3 linked regions of the Thermochromatium tepidum ATCC 43061 genome follow. The protein of the gene in region 2 interacts with the protein of the main gene of each other region in a pairwise test. Links are inferred from orthologs where the notes say so. Each region holds a gene or a part of one and is shown on either strand. Other genes may lie near its edges.

Region 1 (4,105 bases), 1.1 Mb from region 2 along the record:
CGGCGGCGTGACCGGTTCAGGCGCCGTGCTCGGATCCTGGTAGGCATAGACCTGAGTGGTACGCTTGACCGGGGGAGTCGTATCCTCGGGTACTCGCGGCGGTTTGGGGGGCGACTGGAGCGGACGGACGGTCTGATCCGCACGCGGCGTCACCTGAACAATAGTGGCCGGTGGCCCCTCGCGCGGCCCCATGGAGCACGCGCCCAGGCCGATTGAGACCAGCAAGGAGACGAGCAGAAATCGATGCAAGGGTTTCATGAATCAGTCGCCTCGAACTCTCTTTATGTGGAGATTAGCGGTCGAAAAAGTCGCTCATGAAATGGTTTTCTGTGCGTTTGGGTTTGGGCGGCGGTTCCGGTGGTCGGACCGGCGCTTCAGTCGCCACGGATTCGTCGCGCGCCGTCGTCCGCTCGTCGCCCGCGGACGAGGCGCCGCGCGCCTCCGAACCCTGACCGCCGCCGCATCTGGCCGCCCCCTTGGCGCTGTTGCCGATATAGGGCACATTCTTGTGCCCGCAGGCATCGACCAGCACCACACCCTCGGGCGGGGTCTCGGGCAAGGGCTCGTTGTCGAGCGCCAGCATGAAGTCGCCCCATACCCGGAGCGCCCCGGCCCCGCCCGTCAGCCCCATCGGCTTGTAGTCGTCGCGACCGACCCAGACCACAGCCACCTTGTCGCCTGAAAAACCGGCAAACCAACTGTCGCGCTTCTCGTCGGTGGTGCCTGTCTTGCCGGCCATGGTCATCCCCTTGGGCAACTGATCGCCAAGCCACTTGGCCGTCCCATGCGTGACCACCCGCTGCATGGCCCAGGTCGTGAGATAGGCGGCCCTGGGATCGACCACGGCCTCGATGGCGAGCGGATAGCGGTTGAGTGGACGGCCCTGGGCGTCGACCACCTCGCGGATCGCGCGCAAGGGGGCGCGATAGCCGCCGGCGGCGATGGTCTGATAGATCTGAGCCACCTCCAGGGGCGACATGGACACTGCGCCCAGCAGCACCGCAGGCACGACCCGGATACGACGCTGTGCGCCCATCTTGTAGAGTGTATCTACGACATTTTTGACACCGATGCTCAGACCCAGGTTGACCGTGGCTAGGTTCAGCGAGCGGGCCAGCGCGCTGTGCAGCTGTACCGAGCCGTTGACCCTGCGATCATAGTTCTTAGGCTCCCAGCGCTTGTTGCCGTCGAACAGGCTGACGGGGGTGTCTGAAAGACTGGTGGTGAGGGTGTAGCGCTCCGGTTGCGACAGGGCCGTCAGATAGATCGGCGGCTTGACCAGCGAACCGATCGAACGCACCGAGTCGAGCGCGCGGTTGAAACCGGCATAGCCCGGCTCGCGCCCGCCAGCGATGGCCAACACCTCCCCCTGCGCGACCGAGGTCACGACGGCGGCCGCCTCCAGGCTTCCGGCCTTCATCCGATGCTGCCTCTCCAGCTCGTCCAGTTTCTTAGACAGCGAACGCTCGACGGCGGCCTGTACCACAGGATCGAGTGTGGTGAAGATATTCAGCCCCTCGGAACGCAGATCCTCGTCGCGATAGTCGCGCTGGAGCTGGCGACGCACCAGCGAGATGAAGTCGGGATAGTGCCCGGCTGGACGCCCGCCGCCGTCCTGGATCCCGAGCGGCGCACGTTTGGCCCGTTCTGCCTCGTCTGGACTGATGACGGCGTCACGCACCATGAGATCGAGGACCAGATCGCGGCGCGCCTTGGCGGCCTCCGGGTTGCGGCGTGGATCCAGACTGGAGGGCGCCTGGATCAGCCCCACCAGGAGGGCGACCTTGGGCGCATCGAGTTCATCGAGCGGCAGATTGAAGAAGAATTGACTGGCCAATCCGAAGCCGTGGATGGCACGGCTGCCATCCTGGCCCAGATAGATCTCGTTGGCATAGGCCTCGAGGATCTCGTCCTTGCTGTAGTGCAGCTCCAGCAAGACGGCCATGTAGGCTTCCTTGATCTTGCGCTCGAGTGTGCGATCGGCGGTGAGATAGAAATTCTTGACCAGCTGTTGGGTCAGGGTACTGGCACCCTCGACCACGGCACCGGCTTGAAGGTTGCTCACCACAGCGCGCAGGATGCCCTTGGGATCGACGCCAGGGTGACGTTGGAAGTTGCGATCCTCGACCGCCATCAGTGTCTTGACCAAAAGCTCGGGCAGGTCCTGACGGCGCACCAGGACCCTGTCCTCATTGTGGGTCGGATAGATGCTGGCGATCAGCATGGCGTCCAACCGCACCAAGGCCGGATCAGCACCGCCATCGGCGTCGGTTAGGGTCTCGACCTGACCATCGGCGAAGGTGATGTTCAGGTGATGCTCTGGCTCGACACCGTCCCAGAAGCGGAAGGGGCGCGTCCAGACCTCGAAGCGATCGCCCAGACGCTGATACTGGCCCGGATTGCGCGGCGACTCGACGGCGCGATAGTTCAGGCGCTCGAGTTCGGACTCAAACTGATCAGGACTCAGACGCCGCCCGGCGTAGAGCTCGAGCGGACGAGCCCAGACGCGCGCGGGCAAGGCCCAGCGCTGCCCCTCGAACTTGCTGCGTACCACACGATCGAGATGGATGCCATAGAGGACCACGGCCAGGGTCGCCCCGAGCATCAGGACCAGCGACCAGCCGGCGAGTACATGCCCAAGCCACAGGCCACGGCGTTTGGGTGAGCGTCTCCGGCCGCGCGCGCCGGAGCGACGATTGGATGTCACGGATGATTGACCTGCACGAGCGGGTTCGGATCACGAAAACGAGCGTTCGCGTATCCGTCAATGGAGGTTTGGTCTCGAATTATGACACATCGGAGGCCGGGATCGACGGAATCCCTCAGGTCTTGATACCCACGCCCCGGCGCAGCAGGCTCAAACTATAGGCCGTTAGCATCACGATGAACACCAGGATCATGCCGAACGCCAACCCGAGCGGGATATCGCTGACCCCAAGCAGGCCGTGGCGGAAGGCATTGACCATGTAGAGCACCGGATTGGCCAGAGAGACGCGTTGCCAGAACTCGGGCAACAGATCGATCGAATAAAACACCCCGCCTAGATAGGTCAGGGGCGTCAGCACAAAGGTCGGTACGATCGAGATGTCGTCGAAGCTATTGGCATAGATAGCGTTGATGAAGCCACCGAGCGAGAACAGCGTCGCGGTCAGGAGACAGATCAGAACGGTCAGGAGCGGATCATGAAGGTGGATCTCGGTGAAGAAGAGCGCCACCAGCATCACAGACGCGCCAACCGTTAGACCACGCGCCACACCCCCGGCGATATAACCGGCCAGGATCACCCAGTTGGGCGCGGGCGAGACCAGGAGCTCCTCGATGTAGCGCGAGAACTTGCTGCTATAAAACGACGACACCACGTTGGAATAGGAATTGGTGATCACGGCCATGAGCACCAGTCCGGGGACGATGAAGTCCAGATAGGCGAACCCGTCCACGGTGCCGATACGCTCGCCGATCAGACGCCCGAAGATGACGAAATAGAGCGTGGTGGTGATGACCGAGGGCAAGATCGTCTGCACCCAGATGCGCGAGAAGCGCAGTACCTCCTTGCCCAGGATCGTCTGAAAGGTCACCCGATAACGGCGCCAATCGTCCAACCGACTCCTCATCCCTCGACCTCCAAGCCGCGCCGGTCGACCAGCTCCAGGAATAGCCGTTCGAGCCGGTTTTGCTTGTTGCGCAGGCTGATGACCTCGATGCCGTTGCGTGACAGCGCCTCGAAGAGTCTGTTGATGGTATGCTCGCGACTCATCTCTACTTCCAGGGTACAGTCGTCCAACGCCTGGAGCACAAAGCCACCCAGCTCCGGCAACTCTGACACCCGCCCCTTGAGGTTGAGCACGAAGGTCTCGGTGTGGAGCCGGTTGAGCAGCACCGCCAGGCTGGTGCGTTCGGCGATCCGACCACCGTCGATGATGGCGATATTGCGACAGAGGCTCTCGGCCTCTTCCAGATAATGAGTGGTGAGGATGATGGTCGTCCCCTGGGCATTGAGGTCGCGCAGGAAGGACCACATCGAGCGACGGATCTCGAGGTCAACCCCGGCGGTCGGCTCGTCGAGGATCAGGAGACGGGGCTCATGGACCAGGGCACGTGCGATCAT
Region 2 (3,616 bases):
CACCCGGCAACCCGCACCTTCCAGGCCTTGCGCATCCAGGTCAATGGCGAGCTGGAGGCACTGCGTCGCTGTCTCGATCAGGTCTGCGATCGACTGGCGGTCGGGGGCCGGTTGGCGGTCATCAGCTTCCATTCGCTCGAGGACCGCCTGGTTAAACACTTCATCCGGCGCGAATCCAAGGGGCCGGGGTTGCCCAAGGGTGTCCCGGCACGGGCCCTCGAGGTTCGGGGTCGTCTGCGTCCCATCGGCAAGGCGATGCGACCCTCCGCTGCCGAAGAGACGCAGAACCCGAGGGCGCGCAGTGCCATCCTACGTGTGGCGGAGCGTCTGCCATGACGCGCGCCCGTCTCTTCACTGCGGCTGGGCTCATGCTCGCCGTCATCCTGACGGCGATCGCCGTCGTTTACACCAAATATCTGACACGCCTCCATTTCGTCCAATTGCAGGATCTGCGCGCCCAGCGCGATGCGATCGATGTCGAATGGAACCGTCTGCGTCTCGAGGAGGCCGCACTCTCGACCCATGGGCTCGTCGAGCGCAAGGCCCGTCATGAGCTCGGCATGTTTGCGCCCCGGGCCGGCGATGTACTCTTGATCGAGGAGCGCGTCCATGCCCAACCCTAGTCGTCGCGTTCGCAAGCCCCTGCCGCCGCTGAAACCGCGCCGTGCGCCCAATACGGCGCTGCGCCGCCGACTGCTGCTGTCGGCGCTGGCGCTGGCCTTCATCATGCTGACGTCCGGGGTCTTCTATCGCCAGGTGATCCAAACTGAGTTTCTGCAACGTGAAGGCGAGGCGCGCTATCTGCGCGACGCCGTCATTCCGGCCCGCCGCGGCATGATCAAGGACCGCAACGGTGAGCCGCTGGCCGTGAGCACGCCGGTAGAGACACTGTGGGGCGAGCCGCGCAAGCTGGTCGACCAGCTCGACAAGCTTGCCGTGATCGCCCGGGCCCTCGATATGGACGCGGCCTTTTTGCGCGATCGCATCGAGTCTAACTGCGACAAGGGTTTCCTCTATATCAAGCGTCGTATGACCCTTGATGAGGCGCGGGCGGTGCGTGCGGCGATCGCCGAACACAAGATCGAGGGACTCGACTTCGAAACCGAATATCGTCGCTTCTACCCGGGCGCCGAGGTCTTCGCCCATGTCATCGGCTTCACCGACATCGAGGATCGCGGACAGGAGGGGCTCGAGTTGGCCTATGACCGGGTGCTCAAGGCCGAACCGGGTCTGCAGCGCGTCATCCGTGATGGGCGTCGCCGTACCGTGCAGCAGGTCGAGCAGATCCGCCCACCGCGTCCAGGGCAGGATCTGGTCCTGAGCCTGGATCGGCGCCTCCAGTATTTGGCTTATCGTGAACTCAAGGCAGCCGTGTCCGAGCACAAGGCCAAGGGCGGAAGCCTAGTGGTGCTGGACGTGGCCACGGGCGAGGTGCTGGCGATGGTCAATCAGCCCAGCTTCAACCCCAACAGCGATCGCACCGGGAGCAGCGAGCGCCGGCGCAATCGCGCGCTCACGGACGTCATGGAGCCGGGTTCGACGCTCAAGCCGTTCGTGGTCGCCGCCGCGCTCGAACGCGGGGTCATCACGCCAGCGAGCCGTTTTTCGACCGCGCCCTATAGCATCGGGAGCAATGTCGTGCGCGACGTGCACAATTATGGCACGCTCGATGTCACCGGCATCATCACCAAGTCGAGCAACGTCGGCGCGGTGAAGATTGCACAGAAGATGAGCTATGAGGATCTGTGGCGCCTCTACGATCGGCTCGGATTCGGCCATCCGACGGGGGTCGGCTTTCCGGGCGAAAGTCGCGGACTGCTCAGGCACTACTCGACCTGGCGGCCCTTCGAGCATGCCACGCACGCCTTTGGCTATGGTCTCTCGGTCACGCCAATGCAACTGGCGCAGGCCTATCTCGTCTTGGCCGCCGATGGGGTGAAGCGCCCGGTGACCCTCTTCAAGCGCAATCCGCTCATCCAAACCGCCTCGACACCCGAGGGTGTGCGTCTGTTGAGCCAGGATACAACCCGCCGCTTGCGCGCCATGATGGAGACCGTGGTCTCCGAGCAGGGCACGGCCAAGCAGGCGATGATCGCCGGCTATCGTGCCGCCGGCAAGACCGGGACGGCCAAGAAGTCGGCGGGCAGGGCCGGCTATGCGGACAATCGTTATCAATCTGTCTTCGCCGGGATCGTCCCCGCGCGTCAGCCACGTTTCGTCATGGTGGTCATGATCGATGAGCCGAGTGCCGGTGCCTATTATGGCGGCGTGGTCGCTGCACCCATCTTCCAACGGGTGATGGAGGGGGCGCTGCGGCTGTTCAATGTCCCACCCGACGATCCCGAGCCGTCGATGATGCTCGCGCAACACATCCAGGGAGCAGTGCCATGAGGAAGTGCCATGAGGAGAGGACTGACGCTCGCTATGGGCTTGGAATCCAACGGGATGGAGGGTCGGGGCTGATGTGGACACTGGCTAGAGCCGTCGACTGTGTAGGCGGCGTGCTGCATGGCACCGATGTCGCCTTCTCGGGGGTCGGGACCGACTCGCGTGCCGATTGCAACGGACAACTCTTCGTCGCCCTGCGCGGTGAACGCTTCGATGGGCACGACTATGTTGCCGCAGCCCAGGCCGCCGGGGCCGTGGCCGCTATGGTCGACCGCCCGTTGGCGCTCGATCTGCCGCAGTGGGTGGTCGATGACACCCGGCTCGGTCTGAGGCGGCTGGCCTCTGCCTGGCGTGACCGGTTCCCGGGGCGGGTGGTCGCTATCACCGGCAGCAACGGCAAGACCACGGTCAAGGAGATGGTTGCGGCGATCCTGGCTCAGGTCGGACGGGTACGGGCCACCCAGGGCAACCTCAACAATGACATCGGGATGCCTTTGACGCTGCTTGGCGCGCGCGACGAGGATTTTCTGGTGCTGGAGATGGGGGCCAATCACCATGGCGAGATCGGCTATATGACCGAGATCGCGCGTCCCGAGGTGGCACTGATCACCAATGCCGGGCGCGCGCATCTGGAGGGCTTCGGCAGCGTCGAGGGCGTGGCGCGCGCCAAGGGCGAGATCGCACGCGGTTTGCCAGAGCAGGGCGTCTTCATCGTCAGTGGCGACTCGCCCTATCTCGGGCTGTGGCGCGAACTCGCCAATGGGCGGCGGATGCTGACCTTCGCCCTGGATGGCCCAGCCGATCTGAGCGCGCCCACCGAATCGATCCGGGTCGCCTGGGGCGCTGAGGGCTTTCGGACCTCCTTCGTGGCGCGCGTGGCCGGCGAAGACTGGCCGCTTACCTTGGCCCTGGCCGGCGCGCACAATGTCCGCAATGCCCTGGCGGCGACGGCGGTCGCCCTGGCGCTGGGTCTCGACCGCACGGCCATCGCCGCTGGTCTGGCGACCCTGACACCGGTCAAGGGTCGGCTCTATCCCAGGCCCTGTCGTGGAGTGGGGGTCATCGACGACAGCTACAACGCGAACCCCGATTCGATCGCCGCCGCCATCGCCGTGCTGGCCAGACTTGCGGGGCGGCGCTGGCTGATCCTCGGCGACCTGGGCGAGCTGGGAGAGGCGGCGGCGCATCTACACGCCGAGGTCGGGGAACGGGCGCGTGCGGCCGGACT
Region 3 (4,069 bases), 610 kb from region 2 along the record:
GCGGTCGTTCCGAACGCGCCGACATGCACCCTCCGGGTTCGCTCGACTCCAGTCAGACCGAGGCCGTTAACCAGTTCGACCAGCTCGGACTCCAGCCCGGCGATGAGCGCGCGTCCGAGACGCGCAAGGGGCAGATGCCTGCGCTCGACGGACTCAGACTCATGGGCGGACCCGGCATGGCGATCATGGAACAGCGGCTCCAGCAGATCCAGGGTGATCCCAGCCTATTGATGCGTAATCAGTTCCGAATCGAGGAGATGCGCCAGCTGCCCGGAACGACCAGCCAATGGCGGGAGACGCGCCCATGGTGATCCCGACCGAGACGTCCAGGCGCATGGTGCTTCCGGCCGTCGCGGCCCTGATCGCCGCAAGCGGCCCGATCGCTGCCCAGCCCTACGCTGGTCAACCCTATCCGGGGCCTTCGCGACCACCGTATTACGCCCCGTTCTATAACGGCCAGCCCTACTACGGTCAGCCGCCGCTGCCGACACCGACCCAACCACAGCCCCCGGCTTGGCCGACGCCCGATCAGCCGCCGCTGCCGAGCCGAAGCCCCGCGCCCGCTCAGCCGCAACCGCCTCAGACTCAGCCCTGGCCGGTTCAACCTTCACCCCAGTCGGCGCCACCGCCGCTGTCGTCTCAACCCGGCACGTCTCAATACCGCCCCATCCCGCCGAGCCATGCCCAGGGCGTGCCACCCAGCTATCCACCGCTGTCGTCTACCCCGGGACATTGGCCGGCTCAATCACCCCAAGGCTATCCCTCGGGTTACGCGCCCGGTTCGGCGCAACCGACCGCCGCCCGCGCCCCGACGCTCGAATGGTCGTTGGAATTCGCCGACCCCTATCTGCAACAGCCGACCCTCCTCCAGCTCGCGGTCGTCAGTCGCGACAACCCAAGCAGCATCAATCTAGAACTGCCGAACACGAGTGACGCCCTGATCAAGACCCTCAAGGGGCCGAGCACCGAGACCCGCTCCCATCAGGGTCAGCAGGAGATCCTCAATCGCTTCGTGCTCACGGTGGTTCCGCTGCGCACCGGCGACCTGGAACTGCCGCCACTCAAGGTCACGGTGATTCTGGCCGGCCTGGGATTCAGCCAGCGCTACGAACTGAGCACCGAGCGCCCCATTCGTTTGCAGGTGCGCCCCCCCATGACCTCGGTACGCCCCTGGCTGCCGCTCAAGTCGCTGACACTCAAATCCAGCCTCGATCGCGAAGGCCCGCTGGAACCGGGGCAACCCGTGACCCTGGCGCTGGAGATCGCGGCCGTCGGCGGCATTGCCGTCCAGCTCCCGAGCCTGGAGAATCAGTTGACAGGTCCAAACCTGCGGGTCTATCGCGAACAGACACTCACCACGACCGAGCTCTCCCCGGACGGACGCGAACTGCTCGCCACCCGCACCGAGTACTACACCCTGGTACCACAGACCGGCGGGCGCATCACCCTGCCTGAGATGAGTCTTGCCTGGTGGAACGTCGACCTGGGCCAGCGCGAGGTCGCGCGTCTGCCGCTCAAGACGCTGGATGTGCGTGGCGGTGGACCCTTCGGCCTCTCGGCGGCGACCCTGGCCGCCTCGCCCTGGGCCAGGCTCTGGATCCCGATCACCGGCATCCTGCTGCTGATCGGCGGCTACTGGTTGGGGGTCTTCTATCGCGGACGGGTGCTGGATCTGGGGCGCGACCTGTTGCGCTTGACCGGACGCGGCCTGAGTGCCGGCTATCGACTGACGGCGACCTGGATCGGACCGCGTCTGCGTCCGCTGGCGCCCTCGACCCTGTTTACGCGGGGGCGCGAGCGGCTGTGGCGGGCGCTTCCGTCCGGCTGGCATGTCATCGCTCGGGTACGCCATGCCAATCACGCCGTCCGACCGGACGACTGGTATCCGCGCTTTGCCGCTGCTCAGCACGGTGTGGATGTGCTCAGGGGCACAGGCAACCAGCCCGGCGTCATCGCGTATATCCAAGCCCATCGGCCGGGTGTCGATCCGGTGCAACTTGCGCGCCTCTTGAGCCAACTGGACGCCGCCGTCTATGGCGGCGCGCCGCTCGACTTCTCACGCTGGAAACGCGCCTTTCTGCGTCAGGTGCGTCTTGGCCCGGGTGTCGGGCGGTCTGCGTCGGGGCGGATCCGCTGGGCGGGCTTGCCGGTGCTCAATCCGCGCCCGGCCTGAGCAGGTGTCTTGGTCTATCGCATGAGGCGCATGGCGACCCGGCTGATGCCTCTCGGTCGATCAGTCTGGCGCTGGAGCCGACGTCTGGTGACAGGGTTCGTCTTGATAAGCCTGGCGCTGGTGCTCAGTCTGCGCTGGATCGATCCGCCCGTCTCGGCCTTCATGCTGCGTCATGCGCTCAATGTATGGCGTCTGGATCAGACCCCGCCCTACTATCGGCAGATCTGGATCGATTGGACACACATCCCCGCCAGTATCAAGCTCGCGGCCATCGCCGGCGAGGATCAGCGCTTTCCGAATCACCTCGGGTTCGACCTGATCGAGATCCGACACGCTATCCGCGCCTATCTTAAGGGCGGGCGGTTGCGCGGGGCCAGCACCATCAGCCAGCAGACGGCCAAGAACCTCTTTCTCTGGCCCGGCTCGGGCTGGGAACGCAAACTGGTCGAGGGCTGGTTCACGCTCCTGATCGAGATCCTGTGGCCAAAGGAGCGCATCCTCGAGGTCTATCTCAACATCGCCCAGTTCAGCCCCGGGACCTATGGCATCGAGGCGAGCAGTCAACGTTATTTCGGCTGCTCAGTCGGCGAGCTGACACGCCAACAGGCGGCGCTCCTCATCGGCGTACTGCCTGCCCCCGGCAGCCATCGGCTCGATCACCCATCCGGACAGCTCCAGCGCCGGGCCGAGTGGATTCTCGATCAGAGCCGGCGACTTGGCGGCGAAGCCTATCTGCGGCGGCTTTAGCATTCGGCACGGGGGTTGCCGCCGAATGGCCTGGCAGACTCCAAGCGCAAGCGCTGCGAACTCATGACTTACAATAGCGTTCGACCAGGGCCTGGTGATACGTGAGCTTGCTTTGGTTGTAATCCCTCTGGTCGCGGTTACGATAGCTGCTTCTCACCTTCCGGCGCCATTTGGCGACCTCGCCCCGATGGCGGGCACATTTGACTGGGTCAAAGTCGGTGTTGTGATCCGGCTTGGCAGCGGCCTTGAGCGCCCTGGCCTGCGCCTCGGCCTCGCGTCGCGCCTGGAGATGCGCCCATTCGCGGGCCTCACGCTCGGCGCGCAGATGCTCGGCCTGGGCCACGACCGAATAGTCCACCTTGGATGGGGTGCGCTCGCTTCCGTCCGGTCCGCGGATGTCGACCGGGATGCGCTCAGGCTCGGTCTGAGCGACACAGGCTGTCTGCTGATAGCTGAGGCTCCCGTCGGGCTGGCGGCATTTGTAGATCTGGGCCGAGACTGGAACGGTGGTCAGCATCAGCCAGAGGCCAAGGAGCCGTGCCGGATAGGCAGGTTGGGTAGAGATCGCTGTCATGATAGGCCTCCTTTATGTGTCCAAGTCGTGACCGTCCAATCAAGCCGCTTCGGTAAGACGGCCTCTGAAGACGTCGAGACAGACCCTCGATCAAAAACGAAAACTACTCCATCGTGCGTGATCGATATGGCGCGGTCAGTCGCCGCGTCGCTTGGCGACCGCCTCGGCCAGCTCGTGCAGCATGGGTTCGGTGTCGTCCCAGCCGACGCAGGCATCTGTGATGCTCTGGCCATAGACGAGTTCGTCACGTGGCGCGGGGTTCTGATTACCGGCGACCAGATGGCTCTCGATCATCACCCCCATGATGCGCCGGTCGCCGCGCGCGATCTGGCCAGAGACGTCCTGACAGATCAGGATCTGTTTTTCGGGACGCTTGCCGCTGTTGGCGTGGCTGAAGTCGATCATGATCTTGGGGATGAGCCCCGAGGCCGAGATCTGCTCGGCGGCGATGTTGACGCTCTCGGTGTCATAGTTCGGGCGCTGACCGCCGCGCAGGATGATGTGTGTATCCACGTTGCCTGTGGTGCTGAAGATGGCCGACCTCCCTTCCTTGGTGACGGACATAAAGACATGGG

Evidence for each region. The genes of interacting proteins can lie anywhere in the genome.
Region 1: the proteins of E6P07_RS01945 (region 2) and mrcB interact in binary tests that used the Escherichia coli proteins (3 or more experiments, as listed by UniProt). The link is inferred for Thermochromatium tepidum ATCC 43061 from one-to-one orthologs.
Region 3: the proteins of E6P07_RS01945 (region 2) and mtgA interact in binary tests that used the Escherichia coli proteins (3 or more experiments, as listed by UniProt). The link is inferred for Thermochromatium tepidum ATCC 43061 from one-to-one orthologs.

The regions. Positions count from the first base shown.
Region 1 is NZ_CP039268.1:1,517,024-1,521,128, forward strand. What follows is about bases 1-3,012. They hold mrcB (penicillin-binding protein 1B), read right to left. Parts: upstream 2,708-3,012; coding sequence 293-2,707; downstream 1-292. Other genes in these bases: E6P07_RS06910 (tetratricopeptide repeat protein), read right to left, coding at 1-258; E6P07_RS06920 (ABC transporter permease), read right to left, coding at 2,823-3,012. Outside these bases: more of E6P07_RS06920, read right to left, coding at 3,013-3,611; E6P07_RS06925 (ABC transporter ATP-binding protein), read right to left, coding at 3,608-4,105. UniProt on the Escherichia coli protein: Cell wall formation. Synthesis of cross-linked peptidoglycan from the lipid intermediates.
Region 2 is NZ_CP039268.1:404,643-408,258, forward strand. Bases 1-3,000 are described here. They hold E6P07_RS01945 (peptidoglycan D,D-transpeptidase FtsI family protein), read left to right. Parts: upstream 1-609; coding sequence 610-2,391; downstream 2,392-3,000. Other genes in these bases: rsmH (16S rRNA (cytosine(1402)-N(4))-methyltransferase RsmH), read left to right, coding at 1-336; ftsL (cell division protein FtsL), read left to right, coding at 333-623; E6P07_RS01950 (UDP-N-acetylmuramoyl-tripeptide--D-alanyl-D-alanine ligase), read left to right, coding at 2,463-3,000. Also shown: more of E6P07_RS01950, read left to right, coding at 3,001-3,616. UniProt on the Escherichia coli protein: Essential cell division protein that catalyzes cross-linking of the peptidoglycan cell wall at the division septum. Required for localization of FtsN.
Region 3 is NZ_CP039268.1:1,012,929-1,016,997, reverse strand. Bases 1,094-4,069 are described here. They hold mtgA (monofunctional biosynthetic peptidoglycan transglycosylase), read left to right. Parts: upstream 1,094-2,218; coding sequence 2,219-2,920; downstream 2,921-4,069. Other genes in these bases: E6P07_RS04715 (3-deoxy-7-phosphoheptulonate synthase), read right to left, coding at 3,630-4,069; E6P07_RS04720 (DUF4124 domain-containing protein), read right to left, coding at 2,982-3,494; E6P07_RS04730 (BatD family protein), read left to right, coding at 1,094-2,173. In the rest of the region: E6P07_RS04735 (tetratricopeptide repeat protein), read left to right, coding at 1-311; more of E6P07_RS04730, read left to right, coding at 305-1,093. UniProt on the Escherichia coli protein: Peptidoglycan polymerase that catalyzes glycan chain elongation from lipid-linked precursors. May play a role in peptidoglycan assembly during cell division in collaboration with other cell division proteins.